3 regions of the Streptomyces sp. NPDC005492 genome follow, and region 2 is predicted to be linked to each of the others. Evidence: riboswitches for the same ligand, from Rfam matches in the RefSeq annotation. Region 2 holds a riboswitch; each other region holds the start of a gene.
The links. A riboswitch is a leader RNA that binds a small molecule or an ion and turns the genes downstream of it on or off. The one in region 2 is predicted to bind cobalamin.

Region 1 (3,269 bases), on a different contig from region 2:
GGGCCGTGAGGACATCATGATCGTGGTCGGCGGGGTGATCCCGCCGCAGGACGTGCCCACGCTCCTGGAGATGGGCGCGGCGGCCGTGTTCCCGCCCGGGACGGTGATCCCGGACGCGGCGTACGACCTGGTCGAGCGACTGGCCGCCGACCTCGGGCACAGCCGGTGATCGATGTCGACACCTATGTGAAGGGCGTCCTCGACGGGAAGCGGGCGCTGGTGGCCCGCGCCATCACGCTCGTCGAGTCGACGAGGCCCCAACACCGGGTCATGGCACAGGAGTTGCTGACCGGACTGCTGCCGCACAGCGGGCGGGCGCGGCGGATCGGCATCAGCGGTGTGCCGGGCGTGGGCAAGTCGACGTTCATCGACGCGTTCGGCACGCTGCTCACCTCGCTGGGGTTCCGGGTCGCGGTGCTCGCCGTCGACCCGTCGTCGACCCGGACGGGCGGATCGATCCTCGGCGACAAGACACGCATGGAGCGGCTGGCGGTGGACCCGGCGGCCTTCGTCCGGCCCTCCCCCACGGCCGGCACGCTCGGCGGGGTCGCGAAGGCGACCCGGGAGTCGATCGTGGTCATGGAGGCGGCGGGCTACGACGTCGTGCTCGTGGAGACGGTCGGTGTCGGCCAGTCCGAGACCGCCGTGGCCAACATGGTCGACTCCTTCCTGCTGTTGACGCTCGCCCGCACCGGGGACCAGCTGCAGGGCATCAAGAAGGGCGTCCTGGAACTCGCGGACGTCATCGCCGTCAACAAGGCCGACGGCCCGCACGAGCGCGACGCGCGGGGCGCGGCACGGGAGTTGGCGGGCGCGCTGCGGCTGATGCATCCCGCCGACGCGGCCTGGACACCGCCGGTGCTGAGTTGCAGCGCCCGTGAGTCGACCGGCCTGGACACGGTGTGGGAGCGACTCGAACAGCACCGGACGCTGCTCGACTCCACCGGCCGGCTCGCCGCCAAGCGGCGCGACCAGCAGGTGGACTGGACCTGGACGATGGTCCGCGAGGAGCTGCTCGGCCGACTGCGCTCCGACCCGGCCGTACGCGCTCTCGGTCCCGCGCTCGAACAGCAGGTCAGGGACGGTGAGTTGACCGCGACGCTGGCCGCCGAGCGCATCTTGCGGGCGTTCGGGAGCGACACCGGCGAGAACTCTCGCCCCACCCCGTAAGCTGGGTGGTGCAGTTGGTTCGCCCCGTCCGCCAGACGGGATGCGTCGCAAGAGGGAACCCGGTGGAAATCCGGGACTGCCCCGCAGCGGTGAGTGGGAACGACCGCCGTCATACGCACTGGGCCCGAGACAACAGGGCCTGGGAAGCGACGGCCAGTAGGTGTCCTCCGTACGGAGGGCGCGCCCACGAGTCCGAAGACCTGCCGACCGCCCGCGCGCGAAGGAGTCGTGCGCGGAATCCCGGTGACCTCGTGGGCGGGTCGGCGTACACATCGGCGGGCACGACAACCGTCCGGTCTGGCGTTCCTTCGCGCTCTCGTCCCGTCGCCGGGATCACAGGGAGACAGCTCGCGAAGGAGAGTTCCGTGACAACGAAGTCCGCAGCCGCGGCAGCACGGGCCACCGTGTACGGCTACCCCCGTCAGGGGCAGGGCCGGGAACTGAAGAAGGCCGTCGAGGGGTACTGGCAGGGCCGCGTCGACGCCGACGCCCTGAGGGCCAGCGCCGCCGAACTGCGCGGCGCCACCTGGCGGCAACTGGCCGGGGCCGGCCTCCACGAAGTGCCGACCGGCGACTTCTCGTACTACGACCATGTCCTGGACACCAGCGTCATGGTCGGCGCGATCCCCGCCCGCCACCGCGCCACCGTCGAACTCGACGCGCTGGACGGGTACTTCGCGATGGCGCGCGGCACCCAGGACGTGGCGCCGCTGGAGATGACGAAGTGGTTCGACACCAACTACCACTATCTCGTCCCCGAGTTGGGGCCCGACACGGTCTTCACCGCCGACTCCGGCAAGCAGGTCGGCGAACTCCGTGAGGCCCTCGCGCTGGGTCTCGCCGCCCGCCCGGTCCTCGTCGGACCGGTCACCTATCTGCTGCTCGCCAAGCCCGCGCCCGGTGTGTCCCCGGACTTCGATCCGCTGACCCTGCTGGACCGGCTGCTGCCGGTGTACGCCGAGGTCCTCGCCGATCTGCGGGCGGCGGGCGCGGAGTGGGTACAGCTCGACGAGCCCGCCCTGGTCCAGGACCGCACCCCGGCCGAACTGGGCGCCGCCGCACGGGCGTACGGCGATCTCGGGGGCCGCACCGACCGGCCGAAGCTCCTGGTCGCCTCCTACTTCGACCGGCTCGGCGAGGCGCTGCCCGTGCTCGCCAAGGCGCCGGTGGAGGGGCTCGCGCTCGACTTCACCGAGGCCGCCGCCGCGAACCTGGACGCCCTGGCCGCGGTGGGCGGGCTGCCCGGCAAGCGGCTGGTCGCCGGGGTCGTGAGCGGCCGCAACATCTGGGTGAACGATCTCACCAAGTCCCTTGCCACGCTGGGCACTCTGCTCGGTCTCGCCGACCGGGTCGACGTGGCCGCCTCCTGCTCGCTCCTGCATGTGCCGCTCGACGCGGCGGCCGAGCGGGACATCGAGCCGCAGATCCTGCGCTGGCTCGCGTTCGCCCGGCAGAAGACGGGCGAGATCGTCACCCTCGCCAAGGGCCTGGCCCAGGGCACAGACACGATCGCCGCCGAACTCGCCGCCAACCGCGCCGATCTGGCCTCCCGCGCCGGTTCGACACTCACCCGCGACCCCGCCGTACGGGCCCGGGCCGCCGCCGTCACGGACGCGGACGCCCGCCGCGCGCAGCGCTACCCCGAGCGGACCGCCGCCCAGCGCGCGCACCTGAACCTGCCGCCGCTGCCGACGACCACCATCGGCTCGTTCCCGCAGACCGCTGAACTGCGCGCCGCGCGAGCCGACTTGAGGGCGCGGCGGATCGACACGGCCGGGTACGAGGAGCGCATCAGGGCCGAGATCCAGGAGGTGATCTCCTTCCAGGAGAAGACCGGCCTCGACGTCCTGGTGCACGGCGAGCCCGAACGCAACGACATGGTCCAGTACTTCGCCGAACAGCTCACCGGCTATCTCGCCACCCGGCACGGCTGGGTCCAGTCCTACGGCACCCGGTACGTCCGCCCGCCGATCCTGGCCGGCGACATCTCCCGCCCCGACCCGATGACGGTGCGCTGGACGACGTACGCCCAGTCGCTCACCCCACGCCCGGTCAAGGGCATGCTCACCGGACCGGTCACCATGCTCGCCTGGTCCTTC
Region 2 (3,269 bases):
TCCAGCGCCTTGACCGTGCCCCGGGTCCCGGGGATGACGACGAGATCGGCGTCGGCCAGCTCCTCGGGCCGGTCCACGAACCGCACCACGACGCCCGGTTCGGCGGCCAACGCGTCCACGTCGGTGAAGTTGGACATGAGCGGGATCGCGCAGACGGCGACCCGCAGCACGTCCTCGCCGACCGGCGGCGCGGTGTTCGACTCACGGACGGTCCCGCGCAGCGAGATCCGCAGCCCGTCCTCCTCGTCGATCCCGAGCCCGTGCTGGAACGGCAGCACGCCGTAGGTCCGCCGCCCGGTGAGGTCGTGCAGCATCCCCAACCCCGGTTCCAGCAGGCTGACATCGCCCCGGAACTTGTTGACGAGGAACCCGGCGACGAGTGCCTGGTCCTCGGGCGACAGCAGCGCGACGGTCCCGAAGAATGAGGCGAAGACGCCACCGCGGTCGATGTCACCGACGACGAGCACGGGCAGTCCGGCGTTCCGCGCGATGCCCATGTTCACGATGTCGGTCCGCCGCAGATTGATCTCGGCCGGGCTGCCCGCCCCCTCACAGATCACCGCGTCATACGTGCCCCGCAACTCCGCGAGACAGTCCAACACCGTCCCGAGCAGCCGCTGTTGCCGCCCCCCGTGATAGCCGCGCGCGCTCATCTCGCCCACCGGCTTCCCCATGAGCACGACCTGACTGCTCTGGTCGCCGCCCGGCTTCAGCAGCACGGGGTTCATCAGTGCGGTCGGTTCGATGCGGCAGGCCTGGGCCTGCATGGCCTGCGCCCGCCCGATCTCGGCGCCCTCCCGGGTGACGAACGAATTCAGGGACATGTTCTGCGCCTTGAACGGCGCGACCTTCACGCCCTGCCGTACCAGCCACCGGCAGATTCCGGCGGTCACGACACTCTTGCCGGCGTCCGAGGTGGTCCCCGCGACCAGCAGTCCTCCGCCGCTCATGACGTGCGTCCCTTCAGCAGCAGCCGCCCGGCGACACTGGCCCCGAGCGCGAGCCAACTCACGCGCCGGGACAGCCGTACGGCCCGATCGATGTCCGGTACGGCGACGGCGCGCCCGGCGCCGTTGAGCACGGGCCGGTGCTCGACCCGGCCGCCGTAGGAGAGCGTGCCGCCCAGCCGCACGCCGAGGGCACCGGCGAAGGAGGCCTCCACGGGGCCGGCGTTGGGGCTCGGGTGCTTGGGGGCGTCGGTGCGCCAGGCGCGTGCAGCCCCGCGCCGGTCGCCGCCCGCGACGGTCGCGAGGACGGCGGTGAGGCGGGCGCCCGGCCAGCCGACGACGTCGTCGAGGCGGGCCGAAGCCCAGCCGTAGCGGCGGTACTTGGCGGACTTGTGGCCGACCATGGCGTCGAGGGTGTTCACGGCCCGGAACCCGACGAGCCCCGGCACCCCGCCCACGGCGCCCCACACCAGGGCGCCCACCACCGCGTCGGAGGTGTTCTCGGCGACGGACTCGACGACGGCCCGGGCGATCCCGTCGGCGTCGAGGGCCTGGGGGTCCCGCCCGCAGAGGTGCGGCAGGCGCGCCCGCGCACCATCGATGTCACCGGCCTCCAGTGCACGCCCGATGGCCCCGGCCTCGCGGGCGAGCGAGGTCCCGCCGACCACGGCCCAGGTGGCGGCGGCAGTGAGGGCGGCAGAGGCGGTACGGGACGGTCGTAGGGCCGAAGTGGCCGCGGCGGCCAGGGAGACGGCGCCTCCGACGCACACGGCGGTGTGCAGGGCGCCCCACCCGCGGTGGTCGCGCCACAGCAGTCGTTCCACGGCAGCGGCGGCACGGCCGAACGCGGCGACCGGATGCCCGCGGCGAGGATCGCCGAGCAGGTGGTCGCCGAGAAGGCCGGCGGCGGCGCCGTACGCGAAGACGCGATCGGCACGCATCGGCTCAGCCGATCGCCGGGTCGGACACGGTACTGGTACGGGACCTCGAACGGCAGCCGAGCATGGCGGTATGTCCTCACTCAGGGTGTCCACGCCCTGGTTCGACGAGACCGGCGGTGAGAGTTCCTGGCTCCCGGGGTTGTCTACCCCGGTGACAGTGGCGGGACCGCGCCGGATTCGCACCGGCTTCCTCTCCTGCCGCCGTACATGGCTCCGGCAGTCCACCACGGGGTTGGAAGGGGCGTCAACTTGCTGTTGACCTGCGGGGGAGGAGTGTGCTGATGCCCACACAGGGGTCGTCGAGGACGTCACGAAGACGTGGGGTGCGGGACGGTGGTCCGTCCCGCACCCCACGTTGGGTCCAACTGGCGGCCGGTCAGGCCACGATGATGGAGATCCCGTACGCCACCGCCGCCGCGCAGGCCGCGAAGCAGGCGTACGCGCCGGCCAGGGCGAGGGTCGCGGAGTCGCCCTGGGTGGTGGCCCGTTCGCGGCGGGAGAGGGCGGTGATGCCGAGGGTGAAGACGGCCACCAGGGCCACGGTGGCCGCGAGGCTGACGCCGAAGACGGAGCCGAGGGCTGCCCAGTCGATGTCCATGCTGATTCGTTCCTTCTCGTGCCTTCGTACCGGGGCGCGGGCTCAGACGGTGGCGGCCGGCGGGGTCGCCGGGGTCGCCGGGTCGGGCGTGGTGACGGCGGGCGGCGCGGGGATCGTCGCCGTGAGGCCCTCGGAGAGGGCGACCGACGGGGGCGGGGTGACGGCGGCGATCGCGGCGGTGACCACGCCGGCGGGCTCGTCGGACTCGTTGACGTTCGAGGCGTCGACCACCTGGCGGCGGGAGAGCAGCCAGATGCCGGTGCTGGAGGCGACCAGGAAGACGGCCACCAGTGCGGTGCCCCAGTCGCCGAGGTCGGTCACGGACTCGGCGAGCGCGCCGACCAGCGCGGCGGCCGGCAGCGTCAGGCCCCAGGCGACGAACATCCGGGTGGCGGTCGACCAGCGGACGACACCGCCCTTGCGGCCGAGCCCGGCACCCATCACCGAGCCGGAGACGGCGTGCGTGGTGGAGAGCGAGAAGCCGATGTGCGCGGAGGCCAGGATGACCGCGGCGGCGCTGGTCTGGGCGGCGAAGCCCTGCTGCGGCCGGAGGTCGGTCAGGCCCTTGCCCATGGTGCGGATGATGCGCCAGCCGCCGATGTAGGTGCCCATCGCGATGGCGAGGCCCGCGGAGAGGATGACCCAGGTGGGCGGGTCCGAGTCGGGGGCGATGGAGCCGCCGGCGATCAGGGCCAGCGTGATGATGCCCATCGTCTTCTGGGCGTCGTTGGTGCCGTGGGCCAGGGAGACCAGGCCGGCGGAGGCGATCTGGCCGACCCGGAA
Region 3 (3,269 bases), on a different contig from region 2:
GCGTGGACCAGCGCTCCAACCTGGTCGACGACGCCAAGGCCGGCAAGCTGGACGGCATCGCCCTGCCCTGAGCCGCACGGCGGATACGCACGACAGACGACCGACGGGCCGGGAAGCATCGAGGCGATGCTTCCCGGCCCGTCGGCGGTTCGGTCACGGAGTGTCAGTCGCCCTCAGCCAGCTGGTTCGCCCACCGCTGTTCCACCTTGGCCAGCCTCCAATAGGCCAGCGCCGCCGCCCACACCACGACGAACAGGCCGACGATGACGTAGCCGACGTTGTCCAGGTCGAGGCCGGAGATCCAGTTCGTGGTGGCGTCGGTCAGCTCGAGCTTGTCGTGCAGGACGCCGACGAGTTCGATGGTGCCGATGAAGAAGGCGACGGCGATGGACAGGCCGGTGATCGTGAGGTTGTAGAAGACCTTGCGGACCGGGTTCGAGAACGCCCACTGGTAGGCGAAGTTCATGAACGTGCCGTCGAGCGTGTCGAACAGACTCATGCCGGCCGCGAAGAGCAGGGGCAGGCAGAGGACCGCGTACCAGGGCAGGCCGGCCGCCGCGCCCGAACCCGCCATCACCATCAGCGTGACCTCGGTCGCGGTGTCGAAGCCGAGCCCGAAGAGCAGGCCGATCGGGAACATCTGGCCGGGCCGGGTGATGGACTTGGTGAGCCGGCCGAGGATGCGGTTCATGAAGCCCCGCGAATCCAGGTGCTGTTGGAGCTCCGCCTCGTCGTACGTTCCCGCCCGCATCGACCGGAACACCTTCAGGATGCCCAGCAGGGCCACGAGGTTGAGCGCGGCGATGACGTAGAGGAAGGAACCGGAGACGGTCGTGCTGACGACGCCGAGCGTCTGGTGCGCACTGGAGTCGTCGTTCACGAGCGTGCCCGCGATGGCGGCCCCACCGGCCACCAGCGCGGCCAGCACGACCACCACACTGGAGTGCCCGAGTGCGAACCAGAACCCGACCGACACCGGCCGCTTGCCGTCGGCCATCAGCTTGCGGGTGGTGTTGTCGATCGCCGCGATGTGGTCGGCGTCGAAGGCGTGGCGCATGCCCAACGTGTAAGCGGTGACGCCGAGTCCGATGCCGAATGCCTTGGAGCCGATCTCGTAGTGACCGGGCACGACGAGCAGGAAGAGGATCCCGAAGGCGGCGACGTGCAGGGCGGCGATCACCGCCATCAGCCCGATCGTCTTGACGGTGTCCTCGCGCCGCCACCGGAAGGAGGCAGGCTTGTTCTCGGTCAGGGTCATGCGGTCACGCTCCAGCACCTCGTGGATCACTTCGTGAGTGCCGTGGCCGGTCTCCTGGCTGACAGGTCGTACGTCCACCGCCCGCCTTCCCGGCCGTCTCACGACGGCCAGTGGCTGTCCCTTGCGGGACGTGGGCGACGAACTCCCTGATCACAGTGGCGAGGGCCGCGTCGGCTTCGCACCGACTTCCCGAACACCACGGCCCGCCCACCGTAGGGCCCCTGACGCTCACTTGCATAGCTGCGTACCTGCGCAGGTATTCAAGATCACATACCGGGGCCTGCAAGGATGGCCGTATGCATCTCGTTCCCGCCGAACGCGCCGACCGCCGCACCATCGACGGCCACCGGGTCTGCGACGCGATCGCCGCCATCGGAGAGCCCGACCACGTCCGCGCCTGGGCCGAGCGGTTCGCCCTGCTCGCCGACCCCGGACGCCTCGCTCTCCTGCTGGCCCTGAATCAGGCGGGCCCTCTCGCCGTCTCGGACCTCGCCGTCGCGACCGGCATGAACGACCCGGCCGTCTCCCAGGCCCTGCGCCTGCTGCGCGCCGCCGGTGTCGTGGTGGGCGAGAAGGAAGGGCGAGTGGTGCGCTACCGGGTCGTCGACCCGCTCGTCGCCGACCTCTTGAAGCACTGCACCGCCGACTGAACTCCCTTCGCGAGATGTCCGCAGCGACACCCGTCACCGCCGTGCCCAATGAAGGGCCGCCCCGGTGCAGTTGGTGCCGGTGACCATCGACGGCTGAGCGCATGCCCTACGACCCGCCCGACCGACTGCCCGTCACCGTCCCGCAGCCCGCCTGAAGCCGCCTTGCGGTTCGAGGGTGCTCCTACACGTCGGAACGGGCAGCCGGAGGACGGCAGTTCGAGCGATCCGTCCACGAGCTCGAGGCGGGCGGTCTTGTCTTGGCCCAGGCAATAGCCCGCGACGATCTGGACGGGGTCGCCAACCCAGTACCGCTCGTACACAACAGCCCTCCCGCGCCGAGGACTTGGAGCGTCTCCACGAGCTTGGGGCAATGGCGCGCGAGGTGGGCTCGCAGTGCCCGCATCGGGGCGAGGCTCCCCGAGCCGCTGCCGCACGGTCAGGAAACGGTCCACGACGGCAACGGCACGTGGACGACGAGGCCACCTGGACGACGGGGGCCCTTGTTTGACCGGGACATGCGAGTCGGTGTCGCACATCTAGCCATACCGACCAGTCGGTACTAGCCTCCGCTCGAACGGAAGGAACCCCCACTTTCCCGCCGTCCACACCGTCCCCGGCCTTTGCACAAGGAGTCGCATGTCCTCCGCCTCCGCACCATTCGACACGAGAGACGACGGCGCCGACGCGCCCGGCGCCGGTGCTCGTGGCTCGCTCGCCCGGCTGTACCGCCGCGAACTGACGGCATATCCGGCCACCGGGCGGCGCATGTCGTACCTGGCGATCGTGGTGGTCACGACCGTCGTGCTCTACTACATGCTCTACATCCAGTACGCGGTGGCGACGTCGATCATCACGCACTTCGACATGACCTACCGCTACTTCGTGTGGGTCTCGGTCGTCGGCAACGCGGTCGGGGCCTTCGCCTCGCTCGTGGCCGGCCTCGCGGACCGCTGGGGGCGGGCGAACCTCGTGGTCTACGGACTGCTCATCGCCGCGCTCCTGGTCTTCTTCGGACTGCCCAACGCGGGCGGCAAGACGACGTACTTGGTGCTGTTCGCCGTCGTGAGCTTCATCGAGGGCATCGTGCTCGTCGCGACCCCGGCCCTGATCAGAGACTTCTCGCCGCAACTCGGCCGCGCGACCGCGATGGGCTACTGGACGATGGGCCCGGTCATCGGCAGCCTGGTCGTCACCTCGGTGACCAGCAACACGCTCTCCTCAGCCACCTGGCAGGACGAACTGCGCTACTCCGGAGCGGCCGGGCTGATCGTGTTCGTCGTGACCCTGTTCGCCCTGCGCGAGCTGGCGCCCGGGCTGCGCGACCAGATCATGGTGAGCCTGCGGGACCGGGCCCTGGTGGA

Region 1: it holds a riboswitch for cobalamin, as region 2 does, so the genes downstream of both, metE (5-methyltetrahydropteroyltriglutamate--homocysteine S-methyltransferase) here and ABZT04_RS24310 (cobalamin biosynthesis protein) in region 2, are expected to answer to the same signal.
Region 3: it holds a riboswitch for cobalamin, as region 2 does, so the genes downstream of both, ABZT04_RS39680 (HoxN/HupN/NixA family nickel/cobalt transporter) here and ABZT04_RS24310 (cobalamin biosynthesis protein) in region 2, are expected to answer to the same signal.

What each region holds. Positions count from the first base shown of each region.
Region 1 is NZ_JBEXDX010000032.1:30,552-33,820, forward strand. Features, by position in the region: gene scpA (methylmalonyl-CoA mutase) at 1-169, shown strand, start outside; gene meaB (methylmalonyl Co-A mutase-associated GTPase MeaB) at 166-1,170, shown strand; cobalamin riboswitch at 1,169-1,393, shown strand; gene metE (5-methyltetrahydropteroyltriglutamate--homocysteine S-methyltransferase) at 1,536-3,269, shown strand, end outside.
Region 2 is NZ_JBEXDX010000018.1:109,908-113,176, forward strand. Features, by position in the region: gene ABZT04_RS24305 (cobyric acid synthase) at 1-950, opposite strand, end outside; gene ABZT04_RS24310 (cobalamin biosynthesis protein) at 947-1,888, opposite strand; cobalamin riboswitch at 1,988-2,130, opposite strand; gene ABZT04_RS24315 (hypothetical protein) at 2,265-2,486, opposite strand; gene ABZT04_RS24320 (inorganic phosphate transporter) at 2,529-3,269, opposite strand, start outside.
Region 3 is NZ_JBEXDX010000052.1:23,786-27,054, forward strand. Features, by position in the region: gene ABZT04_RS39675 (hypothetical protein) at 1-71, shown strand, start outside; gene ABZT04_RS39680 (HoxN/HupN/NixA family nickel/cobalt transporter) at 164-1,258, opposite strand; cobalamin riboswitch at 1,285-1,474, opposite strand; gene ABZT04_RS39685 (metalloregulator ArsR/SmtB family transcription factor) at 1,555-1,908, shown strand; gene ABZT04_RS39690 (MFS transporter) at 2,545-3,269, shown strand, end outside.